DNA from 3 places in the Lysinibacillus sp. NPDC056959 genome. Region 3 is predicted to be linked to each of the others. Evidence: riboswitches for the same ligand, from Rfam matches in the RefSeq annotation. Region 3 holds a riboswitch; each other region holds the start of a gene.
What was found. A riboswitch is a leader RNA that binds a small molecule or an ion and turns the genes downstream of it on or off. The one in region 3 is predicted to bind cobalamin.
Positions count from the first base shown of each region.

Region 1: another riboswitch for cobalamin. It lies ahead of ACFTQ7_RS19275 (FecCD family ABC transporter permease); the one in region 3 lies ahead of ACFTQ7_RS02905 ((2Fe-2S) ferredoxin domain-containing protein).
Region 2: another riboswitch for cobalamin. It lies ahead of cobT (nicotinate-nucleotide--dimethylbenzimidazole phosphoribosyltransferase); the one in region 3 lies ahead of ACFTQ7_RS02905 ((2Fe-2S) ferredoxin domain-containing protein).

Region 1 is NZ_JBHURE010000021.1:52,302-57,652, forward strand. It holds gene ACFTQ7_RS19265 (DMT family transporter) at 1-183, shown strand, start outside; gene ACFTQ7_RS19270 (heme ABC transporter ATP-binding protein) at 724-1,509, opposite strand; gene ACFTQ7_RS19275 (FecCD family ABC transporter permease) at 1,516-2,562, opposite strand; cobalamin riboswitch at 2,823-3,014, opposite strand; gene ACFTQ7_RS19280 (biotin transporter BioY) at 3,181-3,777, shown strand; gene ACFTQ7_RS19285 (NADPH-dependent FMN reductase) at 3,931-4,473, opposite strand; gene ACFTQ7_RS19290 (nitroreductase family protein) at 4,537-5,154, opposite strand; gene ACFTQ7_RS19295 (ring-cleaving dioxygenase) at 5,249-5,351, opposite strand, start outside.
Region 2 is NZ_JBHURE010000041.1:12,180-17,530, reverse strand. It holds gene ACFTQ7_RS23945 (methionine gamma-lyase family protein) at 1-367, opposite strand, end outside; gene ACFTQ7_RS23940 (trimeric intracellular cation channel family protein) at 920-1,525, shown strand; gene cobT (nicotinate-nucleotide--dimethylbenzimidazole phosphoribosyltransferase) at 1,646-2,701, opposite strand; cobalamin riboswitch at 2,816-2,992, opposite strand; gene ACFTQ7_RS23930 (YheC/YheD family protein) at 4,019-4,783, opposite strand; partial or broken gene ACFTQ7_RS23925 (phosphoenolpyruvate phosphomutase) at 5,096-5,215, shown strand; gene ACFTQ7_RS23920 (hypothetical protein) at 5,308-5,351, shown strand, end outside.
Region 3 is NZ_JBHURE010000002.1:169,127-174,477, forward strand. It holds gene ACFTQ7_RS02895 (sirohydrochlorin chelatase) at 1-495, opposite strand, end outside; gene cobJ (precorrin-3B C(17)-methyltransferase) at 510-2,180, opposite strand; gene ACFTQ7_RS02905 ((2Fe-2S) ferredoxin domain-containing protein) at 2,185-2,556, opposite strand; cobalamin riboswitch at 2,696-2,877, opposite strand; cobalamin riboswitch at 3,104-3,288, shown strand; gene ACFTQ7_RS02910 (energy-coupling factor ABC transporter permease) at 3,434-4,180, shown strand; gene ACFTQ7_RS02915 (energy-coupling factor ABC transporter substrate-binding protein) at 4,182-4,454, shown strand; gene cbiQ (cobalt ECF transporter T component CbiQ) at 4,458-5,231, shown strand; gene ACFTQ7_RS02925 (energy-coupling factor ABC transporter ATP-binding protein) at 5,228-5,351, shown strand, end outside.

The DNA.
Region 1 (5,351 bases), on a different contig from region 3:
CTTTTATATACCTCCTTTAACTATCTACAGTTAAGCATTGCCTATGTAGTGTGGATTGGTATTGGTACAGTTGGGGCTGTTCTCGTGAATATTATATTCTTCGGTGAATCTAAAAACCTGACTCGAATTATTAGTATCATCGCCATTATCATTGGTGTGGCAGGCTTAAAAGCAGTATCTTAATTTGTCTTCAATTCTAAGTAAGTAAATGTGTCCTAAAGCTTATGGCCCTTTGGCAAAGCGAGGGGTTGATTTCCGTTCCGACTAGGTGCTTTGTTGCTGCCGCTTCGCTTTCGCACAGTTAAAACATTTGTTGCTGCCGCTTCGCTTTCGCACAGTTAAAACATTTGTTGCTGCCGCTTCGCTTTCGCACAGTTAAAACATTTGCCGCTGACGCTTCGCTTTCGCGCAGAGCAGAGCTTCCTGGGGGCGTCGGGCCAACAGATGTTTTTTGCGCGAAAGCGTAATGCTAACGTAGCGACAGCGGCACGATGTTGGTCACGAAGGCGTTATCACAGGATGTGATGCTCTTAGCCTTCGTTCCACTATCGCTGATCCCCAAGGAGTCGTCCAATCGAAACGAAGATCAACCACAATTTATAGAGATAAAAAGAAACCTCAGCATTGTTTATTTGTGCGAAAGCGTAGCGACAGCAACAACAAATTTTTCACTTTTCTATATACATTTTTACTTTCAAATCTCTCCATAACAATATGTATCAATCATTTAACTTCCTTCGTGAATTGCTCTGGGATATAGGTTAAATATGGCTTACCTGTCAGTGGATGTGTTTGAATATCGGCATAAACCCCAAATACATCTTGTAATAATGTCGGTGTAAGTACTTCTTCTGGCGTGCCAAAACAAACAATTCGACCTTGCTGTAAAACATAAATTTGATCGCAATACATAGCCGCAATGTTTAAATCGTGGATTGCAGCAACAACTGTTAATTGTAAGGTTTGAATTAGATCCATAAGCTGCAATTGATGCTGAATATCTAGATGATTTGTTGGCTCATCTAAAATAAGCACTTGTGCTTGCTGAGCAAGGGCACGGGCAACCATCACACGCTTTTTTTCGCCACCCGAAAGAGAGCTATAGCTACGTTTCTCTAAATGAGCGATACCCGTTTGCTTCAGTGCATCCTTTACGATTTGAAAATCTTTCTCTTGATCAAACTCCAATAGTTTTTTATGGGGTGTTCTCCCCATACTCACTAAATCATGCACTGTAAAATCAAATAAGACCGGTGTTTCTTGACTCACAACTGCTAGATTTTTAGCTATGTTTTTACTCGATTGCTTTAGAATATCTTGTTCATTTAATAACACTGTTCCACTTTCTGGTTTTAATAAACGGTACATATTCTTTAATAGCGTTGACTTCCCACTACCATTAGGACCGATCAACCCAACAAATTGCTTGTCCTTTATTTGAACATTTACTTCATGTAATATGCGTTCATCGGAAATGGAGAATGATATTTGTTTCGCTTCTAATGTCATATTTTTTTAATCTCCTTCACCGAAAGAATAATTGTTACGACGTAGCAGCCAAATGAAAAATGGGCCTCCGCAAAAAGCCGTGATAATTCCTATCGGCATTTCCTCAGGGGCAATTAATATTCGAGCAAGTGCATCTGCCCAAACTAAGAAGATCCCCCCTAATAATGCGCTAATCGGTATGACATACTTATGATTTGAACCTACAATTAGCCGTACAATATGTGGAATGATTAAACCAACAAATCCAATTGAGCCACTTACAGCAACCAGCACACCCGTTAATAACGATACTAATAAAATAAGCTGTATTCGAAATTGTTGTAAGTTAACCCCTAATGTAACTGCGGCTTCTTCTCCAAGAAGTAATAAATTTAAGCTGCGATAGTTGAGCCATAACAAGGCAAATACTGCAATAAAAATGACTGCAGGAATTACAAGAATACTCCATTTCGCACCTGCTAGGCTTCCTAGCATCCAAAACATGACTGCCTTCATTCCCCCCTCTTGCTTCGACAACATTAAGATAAAATTTGAAATAGCAGATAAAATAAATGACACCGCCATCCCTGAAAGCAAAAGTCGAAAGACGGATACTCTACCGCCAACATGCGATAAGAAGAAAACTAACCCCATTGCTGTGAGAGAGCCTAAAAAAGCCGATACGGAAAGAGCATAAACGCCCAGAAATGAAAAGGCACCTAAAATGATGACAGCTGTGGCACCAACCGTCGCTCCAGAAGAAATCCCTAAAATATATGGTTCTGCAATTGAATTACGAACGAGCGCCTGAATAGCTGCTCCTGCAATTGCCAAGCCTGCTCCGACGATAGCAGCGAGTAATACACGCGGAGCCCTTATTTGCCAAATGATAATTTCCTGTGAGCGACTCCAATCTTGTTCGATTGAGCTTTGAATAATAGGGATTTTAGAAAGGATAACCTTCCATACATAAAGTGGCGTAACGGAAACCGATCCAACCATAATTGCAATTGTCATTGAAATAATAAGTAGTAGAAGAAGGGTCATTGAAAGTAACATAAATTTTCTATTCATCTTTTTATTAACTCCTAATCATTAAACATTAATTTCATCTAGCCGTAATTGTAGCTGATACTCTGCTACTATTTGCAGTACGAAGATAAATGAAAGAAAAAAGGGTATTCCATGCAAATGCGCATGGAAATACCCTAGAATCAATTATGCCTGGCATAATCGCGTCTTTCAGCGTGTATTTGGACACCTGCTGAAAGAAATTAAACAAAGTTAGATTTTCTTCTACTATTGTCCGTAATCGCTTTCATCCTCGTGGGCATTACAGGAATAACTAAATGGCAGGTCTCCTGGCTTCGAATCAATGTACCTATGATTGCCTTCCCATTCTAGAACAGTGGCTAAATCATCATAGAACTCCTCGTTACAGTTGCGGGACAGCGTCGGATTTGCACCGATTTCCCTTTTAAGTGACACATTGTACAAGATGTCACACCATTAGTATCGAATGATTTAAAATTATGACAATTCTATCATATATTTCAATAGTTAGTCTATACTATCAATCATTTATCAAGTTAAGAAACACCTTTATGTTAACCTAAAATAATAATAAAATTGACACAAAAACTTTATTTTTTTACACTATTATTATCAACATTACTTTTTAGGGGTGACATAATGACAACCGTTGTGGAACATACACATCAAAAATTAAGAACAGTAGATATTGCATACATTGGACTATTTTCAACATTAATGATGATAGGAGCTAATATTACGTCCATTGTACCTTTCATGGTTGTTGGCGGAGTACCGATCACATTACAAACGTTTTTTGCTATTTTAGCGGGACTTATTCTCGGTAGTAGAAAAGGGGCACTCGCTTGTACTGTTTATATGTGCATCGGTTTAGCAGGCGCACCTGTATTTGCACGATTCAGCGGAGGCTTTGGACAAATTTTAAGTCCTACATTTGGTTTCATTGTCTCGTTTATATTAGCAGCATTTGTCGCAGGGCTTATTGTAGAACGCATTGGAACGAAGAAAAGCTATGTAGTTGCTGCATTAGTTGCAACTGCTATTAATTATTTATTAGGGACAAATTGGATGTACTTTGCCTATAAGCTATGGGCTAGTGCGCCTGATGCTTTCACGTATAAAATAGCATGGCTTTGGATGATGCCTCCTTTGCCAAAGGATATTATTTTAGCTATATTCGCGGGTATTTTTGCATACCGTCTTCAAAAGGTATTAAAAATAATTCCAATCAAATAAAGGTTCATCACCAAAACGTAGGTTGATTTCCGTTCCGACTTATATATAAGGCAAAGAGTGTCGGGGCTTTAACCTCTATCATAAACTAAACAAATATTTTAAAACCTAAAAATGTCCCATCAGTATTTTACATACTAATGGGACATTCTATTGTTAAACGTATGTTTTCATCCAGTTTAAGAAGTTATCAATAACTACATCTAGGAATTTGATAGTACCCTCATCTGTTAAATTGCCTTCAGCATCAAATTTAGTGTGTACTGCGCCAATATAAACATCATTACCACTAAGTAATGGTGAATTTACTCCAGGTGAGAATAAAATATCTCTTAAGTGTAATTGTGCTTTAACAGTACCTAAGTTACCCATTGATGCACCCATCATGAATGATGGCTTGCCAATCATTACTTTATCAACGCGAGATAACCAATCGATGGCGTTAACCATAACACCTGGCACTGTACCATTATATTCTGGAGTCAGCCAAAGAACGGCATCCGCCTCTTTTACTTTTGCTTTAAAATCTAATACTGTTTGCGGTGCTTCATTTTCGATATCTTGGTTATACATTGGTAGGTCTTTTAAGCTTAATACTTCAAGATCCAATTCCTCCGCATAACGCTTTTGAATAAATTTCGCTAACTGCAGATTATAAGATTCTTTACGGATACTACCTACGATTGCTACTACTTTCACAATATTTCCTCCTAAATGTGCATTAAATTTATTTTTTGTAAAGCACTTTTATTTTATACCGACCTAATAATAGGTTGCAAATTCCTCAACTGGTTTACGATAACCACGCAAGCGGCGACTACTTTCTTTTTCCTTACCAATTGTAATCATTAGCGCAATTTCTTGTGTTTCCGGGACATTAAAAAGGGCTCTCATTTGTTGGTGATCAAAGCCGATCATTGGACATGTATCCCATCCACGATTTTTGGCTGCCAACATAAATAACATAGCTGAAAGTGAAGCGTTACGAATAGCCTCCTCTTTCTTAAACTCCTCGCCGCGCTCATTATAAAATTTTGTATTTTCTTCAACAAGATTTTCTAACTCACAAGCATTAATAATGCCTAAGTCTACCATCCCTTGACTAAGGTTAGCAGTTTTTTTATAGGCTTCTTTATCTCCTAAAACAAGTATAACCGCCGAGGCTGAGTGCACTTTATATTGCCCGTATGCTGCTTCTCTTACTTTTTCTTTTTTTTCTTCATCTAAGACAACGATGTAATTAGCATGCTGTAAATTAAAAGCAGATGGAGCAAGTTTGACATCCTCCAAAATAGGACGTATATCTTCTTCGCTCATCTTAATACCCTCTATAAAATTATTCGCAGAACGACGCTTATCTATTACCTTTGCAAACTCCATCCAATTGACCTCCAATCATTTTCTTTTAAAAATATGTAATTTCCATTCAGCGAGGCTTGTGTTTCTCTACTGAATGGAATGAAAAGTATTACTCTTATTCTTTATCGAACGTAATCGTACTTCTTACAGTGTCAATAGGACGAACAAGCTCTTCAATTTGTGCACGCTTTGGCTCTAAAAACGGTGGCAACGATAAT
Region 2 (5,351 bases), on a different contig from region 3:
ATTGCAATGTATCATACGGCTGACCCGAAATATAAAGTAATTCATCACCAGGACGTAGTACTCCGAATAAGCTAAGTGTGATTGCATGTGTACCAGAAATAATTTGCGGGCGTACAATGGCAGCCTCCGCTCCAAAAACCTCTGCATAAACACGTTCTAGATTGTCACGCCCCTCATCATCATAGCCATAACCGTTAGATGGGTGCAGATGATAATCACTTACTTGATGCTTTCTGAATGCAGCAAGCACTTTTTGTTGATTGAAGAACGCCATATCTTCTACCTTTGCATGAAAAGGGCGTACCTTTTCTTCTATTTTAGCAGCTAATGCTAGTGTTTCTTCTGATAAATTGGTTGTAAAAGTCATTATGTTCTTCTCCATTTCACATTTGTTCAAATCTTATCTTAACAATTTGTGAGCTTGCCTGCAAAAATTGCTTGCGTTTCTAATTGCATTGAGGCACTAATTAGGCGCTAAGTTAAATTACAAACTATATCTATTTATTTCTGCTATAATTAGATATTTAATTAGGTATGTTGATTGACCATTTTTATACATCCGAATTAATTCAAAGAGGCTGATTTCCGCTGCGGGCGAGCGTCAAGTCGCTTCCTTCGCTGCGCTCCGTACAAGGTCTCGTCTGCTTCGCTTTTCCCGCGGGAGTCGAGTAACCCTACGCTACAATCAGTTAGAATGGGAATATACTAGCAAAATAGAAACAAAAAATCCTTTATCGCTCAATAATAAACCTATTTTTTCCCAATCAACACTCTCGATATTTAATATCTGATAATTCCAAATCATAAGTCTATACTTTTCTTTGCAAAAACTTCTAGATACAAAAAGGTAACTTTAAAGTTTTCTACTATGTAATCTACAACAACATGAAATGATTGTTTCACATAAGGGGTGAAAGGGTTGGCTTGGGAGGTTTTTAGTATCATTGGAACAATTGCCTTTGCTATTTCCGGGGCAATAATTGCAATGGAGGAAGAATACGATTTATTCGGTGTCTATATACTCGGTATCGTAACTGCTTTTGGTGGTGGAGCTATACGAAATCTACTCATAGGTTTACCTGTAACAACACTGTGGGGGCAAGATATGATGTTCCAAATTGCCATTGCAGCTATTACGTTATTTTTCATATTTCCGCACCGACTTATTCAGCATTGGCATCGCTGGGGTAATTTCACCGATGCTATTGGATTATCGGCATTCGCGATTCAAGGTGCTCTCTATGCTGTGAAGCTCGACATGCCTATTAGTGCGGTTATTGTAGCTGCTGTCTTAACAGGGTCAGGTGGTGGAATTGTTCGAGATTTATTAGCTAGACGACAACCATTAGTCCTCCGTGATGAAATTTATGGTGTTTGGGCAGCACTAGCCGGGCTTATTATCGGACTTCAACTATTTTCAGGGGATACCTTTTTATATGTATTATTTGGTGTGATCACAATACTAAGAATACTTTCATATATGAAGAAATGGCGTTTACCGTTACGGAGGTTGAGTCGGGCATAGCTATATCGTTGCATATTAACAAGCCCAAATATCAGATTTGGGCTTGTTTTGAATTGTTCTTATTTTCACAAACGCCGTGCATCCACAGCAGCGACAATAAGCACCTAAAGATTAATAGATCTACTTTTTCAACAGTAGCATAGCTTCCTCTAATGTAGTCATGTTTTTCATCATAGAGCTTGCTGCATCCAAAATAGGAAAGGCTAAAGCTGCACCAGAGCCCTCTCCTAATCGCATATTCATTTGTAGCATCGGTTCAATTCCGAGCATTTCAGCGGCAATTTTTGCACCTGGTTCTTCAGAGGCATGAGAAGGAATAATATAGTCTTTGACGTTTGGCTCAAGTTCGTATGCAATAAGAGCTGCAATAGTAGAAATAAAGCCATCAATAACAACTGGTTTTCGATGTGCGGCGGCAGCAAGTATCACTCCTGCCATAGCGCCTATTTCTAGCCCTCCAACTTTTGCAAGAATATTAATAGCATCATGGCGATTTGGTTTATTTAATGCAATAGCATTGTAAATAACCTCTACTTTATGTGCAATCCCTCCTGGTCCAACTCCTGCACCGAAGCCTGTCACTTCATTCGGATGACACTCATGAAGAACCGATAATATAGCAGCACTAGGTGTTGTATTACCGATACCCATTTCACCTGTCCCGAGCACATTTATCCCTTTTTTAATTTCTTCCGTAGCTACTTCAATTCCTACTTCAATGGATTGAATGGCTTCTTCCCTTGACATAGCAGGTCCTTTTGCCATATTGTCCGTACCATATTTAATCTTTTTAATGATAACACCAGCATCGCTTGGAATATCCTCTTTAACGCCAACGTCTACCGTGACAATTTTTGCATCTGTGATTTTTGCGATAGCACAGACACCAGTTCCGCCTCTAGGAAAATTTAATGTTTGGAAGACCGTCACATTTTGTGGGTTCGGTGTCACTCCTTCATCACAGACACCATGATCCGCGGCACAGACAATAATTGCTTTATTATCAATTGTAGGATATAGTTCACCTGTAATACCAGATAGTTGCACAGCTAGAGTTTCCAGCTTTCCCAGACTACTAGGTGGCTTGCAAAGTGCATCTATGCGTTCTCTTGCCTGCCCCATCATTTTGTGGTCGGCACTTTGAATGTTGTGGATCGTTTGTTGTAATAATTGCATGAAAATTTCCCCTTTCTTTTTTGCCCTCGTTACTCGAAGAATGATTTAGAGAAAAAAATAAAAAGCCTGTAGTTTATCCATAACAAATAAACTACAGACTTTTCCATCGTCTATATAATACGAAGCAGATAGGCAGGTCTCCTGGCTCAATTTCAACATTTCATAGAACCTTCCCAGAACGATGCTAGTGGCATTCTCTATGAAACTCCCTTTTACAGTGGTGGGACCGCTAAAGTTTTTCACTTTATTCCCTATTCTCCCGCAGTGGGCACCTAACGCTTTTATGCAATTACTTTAAATCTACGGCAAAGCGCTCATTGTGTCAACATTTTAAATTTTCAAGCTTCATTGTTTTTTAAGTAAATAGATATGCTTAATTATTCATATTTAAAAACTTTAACACAAAATACTAAAGTAATTACTGCTATAGCAGTTACTACTGAAAGTTCAGTCAGTTTTTGATCTTATGAAAGGCTAATTCACACTGCTAATAATTAATTCACTAGTAATAACGTTAACACTAATATAAACGCAGTATAAAAGCACTCATCCTTACATAATAGTTTGGATTTTAAGAAATGGATATTAGGTGGTGTTTTGTTGAAGAAAGACATGATAAAAGTGATTTCTGTTTTTGGTATAGGTGCTATTTTAGTTTTATTGGTTCCTTTTCTCTTTAATTGTTTTTTATAGTACTTCAGTAAGCAAAAATAAGAAGCCTTTTATTCGAAATGGATTCTTTTTATTTATCTTAAAATGTAGGCTAAAGAAGTGCTTTTAATTAAACTTTATTCCAAGCCTAAGTAGTTATTAATGGTTACTAAAAAACTACATACTGAAATCTTTCGAGTAACCAATATCTTTAGGACGTTGCTTCAAAATGAAGTGAAACTATTCCCTACAATCATTCAGAAGTTATAGTTCTACATATCTCTAACAAAGTATAATTAATATAAAAATAGGTCTGCTTAAGTTGTAAACAGACATTTTTTCCAGGGATTTTCCTTCGCCAATAAGAGTGAATCAAAAGAATCTTTTAACACTTCGAATAACCAAATAAACTAATGTACGCGAATTCAGGTTCCTGAGGGCTGGGAATTTGAGCCCATGCTGAATCGTCTCCAAAGAAAATTGATTCATATCGCGCCTACCCAACCATAATCCATTTTTTCAGGAAATCCCTAATCGTTCACAAGTAACGGATGCAATTAAGTTTCTTCTTTCCTAAAATTATAGAAAGGAAAGTAATTTTTTGATGTATGTCTATTGAATAGAAATATGCTGATGACTAAAATGAAAAATAACTACATTTCAAACTTAGCCTTCATTTTGCTTTTTCCTAATCTCAACAATGTTCTTCCAGATTGCCCTATCAACTTTGGCAAAACTACGAATGCTAGGCGTTGTATTTACTTCAAATAATATAGGTTTTCCTTCAAGATTTATTCCAAAATCAATGCCATATTCTCTACAAGGAAAGTGGGATGCTATTACTTCAGCTGCTAAAATTGAATCTTCTTTTAGAGAATCTATTGTTTGATCTTTCTTTGTATTATCCATCATCAAATAACCTGATAATAATTCCTCAATCGATATTGCTTTAGAACCCCGATTTGAATTGACAATCCCATGATCCTCAGTTGCAACCCTTCCGTAAATTCCACCAATTACCCATTTTCCCTTTAGATTTTGAACATGAACACGAATAGATATTGAATCCCCATCAGGGGTGAGACTTTTGACCCCTTCCTGTATAATATAATTTCCGCTTAATCTACCGTGTTTCTCATATGGATGTAGAACTTGGTGGAAATCCTCAATTGCTGCTACACATTTACTTATTTCTTCACCTTGCATGGTAAATCCGTTAAAACAATAGTGTCCATCTTTTCTTTTGTAGATTTTATAAATTGCTCTTCCTTGTCCGGCGCTATTATGTTTCACATAAATATACTCATATTTATTTAATAAATAGATTAGGTTTTCTAGACTGTAAAGTGTTGATTCTGGAATGCAGTTAGTTGTTAAAGGATTTTGTTTTAAAAGTAAGAATTGTTCCCATTTTCCAAGTCCATTTTTCAATAAACTCACCTCATTTAGTTAGATATTTTTATTTCTTTTTTATTAATAGTTTAGTCCTCCCCACTTATAGAGGTTACTGTATTGTATGCAAATAGATTTATCTCGCATGGGTAGGTGGGACTTGGTAACGTGACTAATATCACCCATTTTTCTATTAGAGTCATAATAAATTTACTACACTAGAAAAGTAGCATTATGTTGTTTTCAATACATCCATTTTATTACTTTCAAAATCATTAGTTTCTAATATATTTGCCCCACTAATCTTTACTTTTAGTTATATAGATATGTCGAGTATGGAGATGGGAGATATTGAAAAAAAGGACGAACTTTTTTAAAAAAATATATTCAAATAAACTAGAATTTTTAACGGAAGCCCATAACGGTCTTTCCGCAAAAGTTGTAGAGGAAGTCGGTTTTAAAGGAATTTGGAAGAGATTATTTAATCTGTTATAGATGGGGTGAGAGACGCTGAAAGCTGTTACGAAATAAAGAGAAATATAATCCCGTCTTGCGTGAGGACGATGTCTGTAGAAAGTGCATTCGAGATGGTTGAAAAGAGGAAAAA
Region 3 (5,351 bases):
TACATATTGAACCGGGAGTTTCTCCCATAACAGGCGTGTAATTTTATAAAAATCACCATTTGCATATGGGTCACTGCCGCCTCGTGCAATTAATAAAACCGCAGTATCCTTATGTTCTTCTTCAGCATTAAAGCCGATTTCTGCTAAACGATCTTCTAAAATCGCAAATATTTCTTCATGGATACCGATTGTTTGACCATATGTGAACGTAATATTTGGATAATGCTCACGCGCATGTTCGATTTCTGCTGGAATATGCATTTTTGAATGTCCAGCATGAAGAAGAATAATCGGAATAACATGCACCTCTGTAGCGCCCTTCTTCACACAATTCGTAATACCTTCTTCGATGTTCGGCGAGGCAAACTCTAAAAAACATGTTTCTACTAAAAAACGCTCATCAATACGAGGTTTCATTTGCTCGATAAACGTGCGTACCTCTTCATTTCCTGCTTCTAAACGGCTCCCGTGGCCGACAAATAAAATTGCTTTCATCTCATTACCCCTCACTAGTCGCCGCATGGAGCTGGCTCAACTTTTATTTTTGAAGACATATCCTGATACGTAAAATGTAGGATCTTTTTCACACGCTTGAAGTATTTAAACAAACGTTCATTTGGATGTGCATTTGCTTTATATTCTTCGATAATGTCGGTAATAAGCGGTATTAGCTGTTCAGGTTCTAATCCCTCAACAACAGGCTGAGCCGCATGTGCTGTCCGACCAACTGGCTTGGCACCAATAAAAACATCGAATTTACTTTTACGATAAACAATGCCAATATCATCAAATACGGCTCGATAACACGCCATACCACAGCCATTAAAACCAATATTCAATGTTTTCGGTAACGACATGCCACCAAGCTTTTCTTGAATCTCTTCCGCATATGGGATCGAATCGGTTTTTTCTCCGTAACAAAAATCACAAGCCTTTAACGAAAGTACGTCACCAATTGGTGTTAGTAAAAAGCCCACTTCACGAAGCTTTGCTGTAATCTCTCCTGGCTCAGACGTAGGAATTTTTAAATGAATTTGGTGGTCTGGTGTATACTCCATCGTTCCTTCCTCACCAACTACCTCAGCTAAGGTCATCATTTGTTGAGGAGTAAAAAACTTATTGGCTACCCCAGGACTAACAGCTAATTCAAAAACCGATTCGATTTTTTGTTGAACGAGCTTAGATGTTACTTTCACAGCGTTAGTTCCCTTCACCTTTGCCAGAGCTGCTGTTGCCATTTCAAGGGATGACTTTTTAGGCTTTGGTTGTGGTGTTATAGCTAAACTGGGCTTTATACGATTGGCATTCGGATCTGTTGCAAAATCATTTCGCGCTGCCCCAGTTTCTTGATTCATTGCCCATGGTTCATTTTCTTCCTTTAGTCGTTGATGTGGTCGTAACGGCTGTTTTTCTTCTCCAAGTGTATATTTACGCTGATAACCACGTGGTGTAATCATTTTATTGTCATAGAAAAATGTTGTTGAATTCCCGATAATAACGGTTGTTAACATGCCGATATCATGTTCAAGCATTTCTGCTAAAGTCGTCATCGTAATTTCCTGACGGTCACGATACGCGCTTTTCACAAGTCCAACCGGTGTATCTGGCGAACGATATTCTAATAAAATTCGTTGAGCCTCTACAATTTGTCTCGTACGACGTCCACTTTTTGGGTTATAAAGCGCAATAACAAAATCCGCCATCGCCGCTGCTTCTACTCGCTTAGCAATTAAATTCCAAGGTGTTAAGTGGTCACTCAAACTAATTGTACAAGCGTCGTGCATAATAGGAGCACCTAGTAAACTTGCACACGAATTAATAGCAGAAATACCTGGAACAATTTCTACTTCGATACCAGTAGCTTCAGTCCATCCTAGCTCGATTAATACTTCATACACTAATCCAGCCATCCCATAAACACCGGCATCACCGCTGGAAATAACCGATACGATACTTCCAGCCTCTGCTTGACGTACCGCTTCCTGTGCACGTGAAACTTCTTCTGTCATACCAGTACTAATAATCGACTTTGCACTAACTAAATCTTGAATAAGCTCAACATAGGTTTTATAACCAATAATCATATGACTTTGTTGTAGTGCCTCTACAGCACGAGTCGTAATATGTTTAAAGTCTCCAGGGCCAAAGCCAACTACGAAAATCTTACCTTTTTGCGCCATTTTGTTACCCCTCTTTCACCTTTTCAATACCTTTAATGGCTGTTGTTTGTGCTGTACGCTGTAAAGATCCTTCACGTAAAGTAAAGACATGCTCATTATGTAAAGATTCATGATTTAAATCTTGTACGAGTGCCTTCGCATGCTCTGTTGTCGGCACGCGGTACCAATTCCCTTGAGGATAAGCAATGACAACACAAGCATCTTTACACCTACCATTACAGCGAGTCCTTGTCGTATGTATTTCCTTATCAAGTTCCAGTACCTGTATTTCATCACGAATTGCCTGAGTAATGTCCTCAGCATCTTTTTTCATACAGCTACTACCATTGCATATAAAAAGATGTGTTTTCATCCCCTCTAAATTCCAAGTTGTCATAGTTTTTCTCCCCTCATTTGCTTTTAGGAAAAAGAAAAACCTTTACTCTAGACGAAGAGTAAAGGTTTAGTAGAAGCCAAATAAAAACGAATATATACAGGTACTCGTTCTCGCTTCAACTTCTCCCTCCGAAAAGTTTGCATGTATCATCACATAAGCAGGTTTCCTGACTTAAGCTTCCTTTTACTTTCGCGCCTTCCTAGTTCTCACTAGTGGCATCCGCGATTTCATCAGCTATTACAGTAGCGGGGGCTGTATCGGATTCTCACCGATTTCCCTATTATCTTGAAAATATTCAAGCACTTATGAATGTTTTATATGAAATTATTATTTTTTTAAAATTAAAAACTGTTTCTATCATAGCCTATTTTTTTAAAATTTCAATATTTCTTTCTAAATTTGTGACATTTTCAGTAATTTTTTAATGAAAAACATGACATTTCTTTTCTATTTATCTAAATTTTCGACATAGACACTCAATTAAAAATTTTTTCTTAAAAAGTATAGCATATATATGGAAAATCATGTTACACTTTGTCGTGAAATCACAACTTCATCTTTTTTCGGTGCGAATTGTTCATCATTTCGCTTAAAAGGGAAGCCGGTTTAAGTCCGGCGCGGTCCCGCCACTGTACTAGGGAGTTTTATAGATAATGTCACTGTCCAAAGGATGGGAAGGCCTATAAAACGTTGATCTAAAGCCAGGAGACCTGCCGAAAAATATGTGATCGTTTGAACCTACGAGGATAGGTATGCGGCTGAGCAAATTAGAATTTTATTTGCATTTTTAGCTATGCACTTTTCCACAATTGGAGAAGTGCTTTTTTGATTTCATCGCATACTAATTCTAACTATTTTAATGTGAGGAGGAGAGGTTTTGAAATTCTCAGGTTGGAAGCTTAGTTATTTCTTATTGGCATTTTTATTCGTGCCAGATCGTGCATTTGCGATGCACATTATGGAGGGCTTTTTGCCAATTGAATGGGCGATTTTTTGGTGGGTCTTATCCATTCCATTTATTATTTTAGGATTACGTTCTATTCGTAAAACTATTGATGAAAATCCTGAAACAAAAATGATTTTAGGATTATCTGGTGCCTTTGCCTTTGTACTATCAGCTTTAAAAATCCCATCTGTAACAGGTAGTTGTTCACATCCGACAGGGGTTGGTCTTGGAACAGTTCTTTTTGGACCATTAGCAATAAGCGTTATCGGGACAATTGTATTATTATTCCAATCTTTGCTTTTAGCACATGGTGGGCTGACGACTTTAGGTGCTAATGCCTTTTCTATGGCAATTGCTGGTCCTATTATTGCTTATTATGTTTTTAAGGGCTCTCAAAAAATGGGATTATCATTTTCAGTAGCTGTCTTTTTAGCAGCAATGCTTGGTGACTTAGGTACATATATTGTCACTTCTGTACAATTAGCTCTCGCCTTCCCTTCTGAAGTCGGAGGCTTTATGGCTTCATTTACAAAGTTTGCTAGTATTTTTGCGTTCACGCAAATTCCTCTTGCTGTTAGCGAAGGCATTTTAACAGTGATCGTTATGAACTTCTTAAAAAAATACAATGTGAGCGAATTAAAAGCTTTACGCGTTTTCTCGGCAAAGGAGGCTCACTAACATGAAAAAAAATTTACTGCTCTTAGCAATTGTTGTGTTGTTAGCAATCATCCCCCTCTTCATTCAAAAAGGCGCAGATTTTGAAGGTGCTGATGGCGAAGCGGAGGCAGCAATTGGTGAAATAGATGCTAACTACGAGCCTTGGTTTGAAAGCTTATGGGAGCCACCAAGTGGTGAAATAGAAAGCTTATTATTCGCACTCCAAGCTGCTATTGGAGCCGGATTTATTGGCTATTTCATCGGCTTAATGCGCGGTAAACATAAAGAGGGGTAAGCGATGTTACTCATTGATAAGTATGCTTATATGAATAAACTAGCGTCTGTTCATCCGCTAGAAAAAATGACGTTTTCCCTTGGACTGCTTTTATTGTCGCTTATCATGAGAGATGAACGAACCTCACTCATTACATTTATTGTGATGAGTGCTTTTATCATTTTAGGTGCAAAAATCCCAGCTAAATATTACGCAAAATTACTATTGCTACCCGGATTTTTTTTACTTTCGAGTCTAGCATCCATTTTAATTTCTATAGCGCCAACAACAAGCACGGTACCTCCAACTATTTGGTCAATTTCTATTCATCATTGGACACTATTTGTTGGCATTGCGAGCTTAGTGAAAGCGCAACAGCTTTTTTTCATCGTACTTGGCAGTATAAGCTGTTTGTATTTTTTAATTCTTACGACATCAGTCCAATCTATTTGTTATGTCCTGCGACAATGGCGACTGCCCACTCTATTCGTAGAGCTAGTAGCACTAACGTATCGTTTTATTTTTATCTTTTTAGATAGTATGCAAAAAATTCATCTTGCTCAGCAGGCTCGTCTCGGGTACAGCTCCCCTATTCAGTGGCTTCGCTCGGTCTCCATGCTGATTGTTGCTTTATTTGTTGAGATGTTCCAACGTAGTCGTGAACTAAACAATGCGATGGAAGCACGTGGTGGCGAGACGGTCTATTGGCAGGAGGAGATTACTTATAACACGAAAAATTGGCTAGGTATTGTTGCAATTTTTATACTCCTCATCATTTATGGAGGTTTTTTCTCATGACAAACTTATACTTTGAATTAACACGTTTATCTTACGCTTATGCAGATGGAACTCATGCTTTAACAGACATTACACTTCAAATTCCAAAAGGGAAAAAAATTGCTTTACTTGGTCATAATG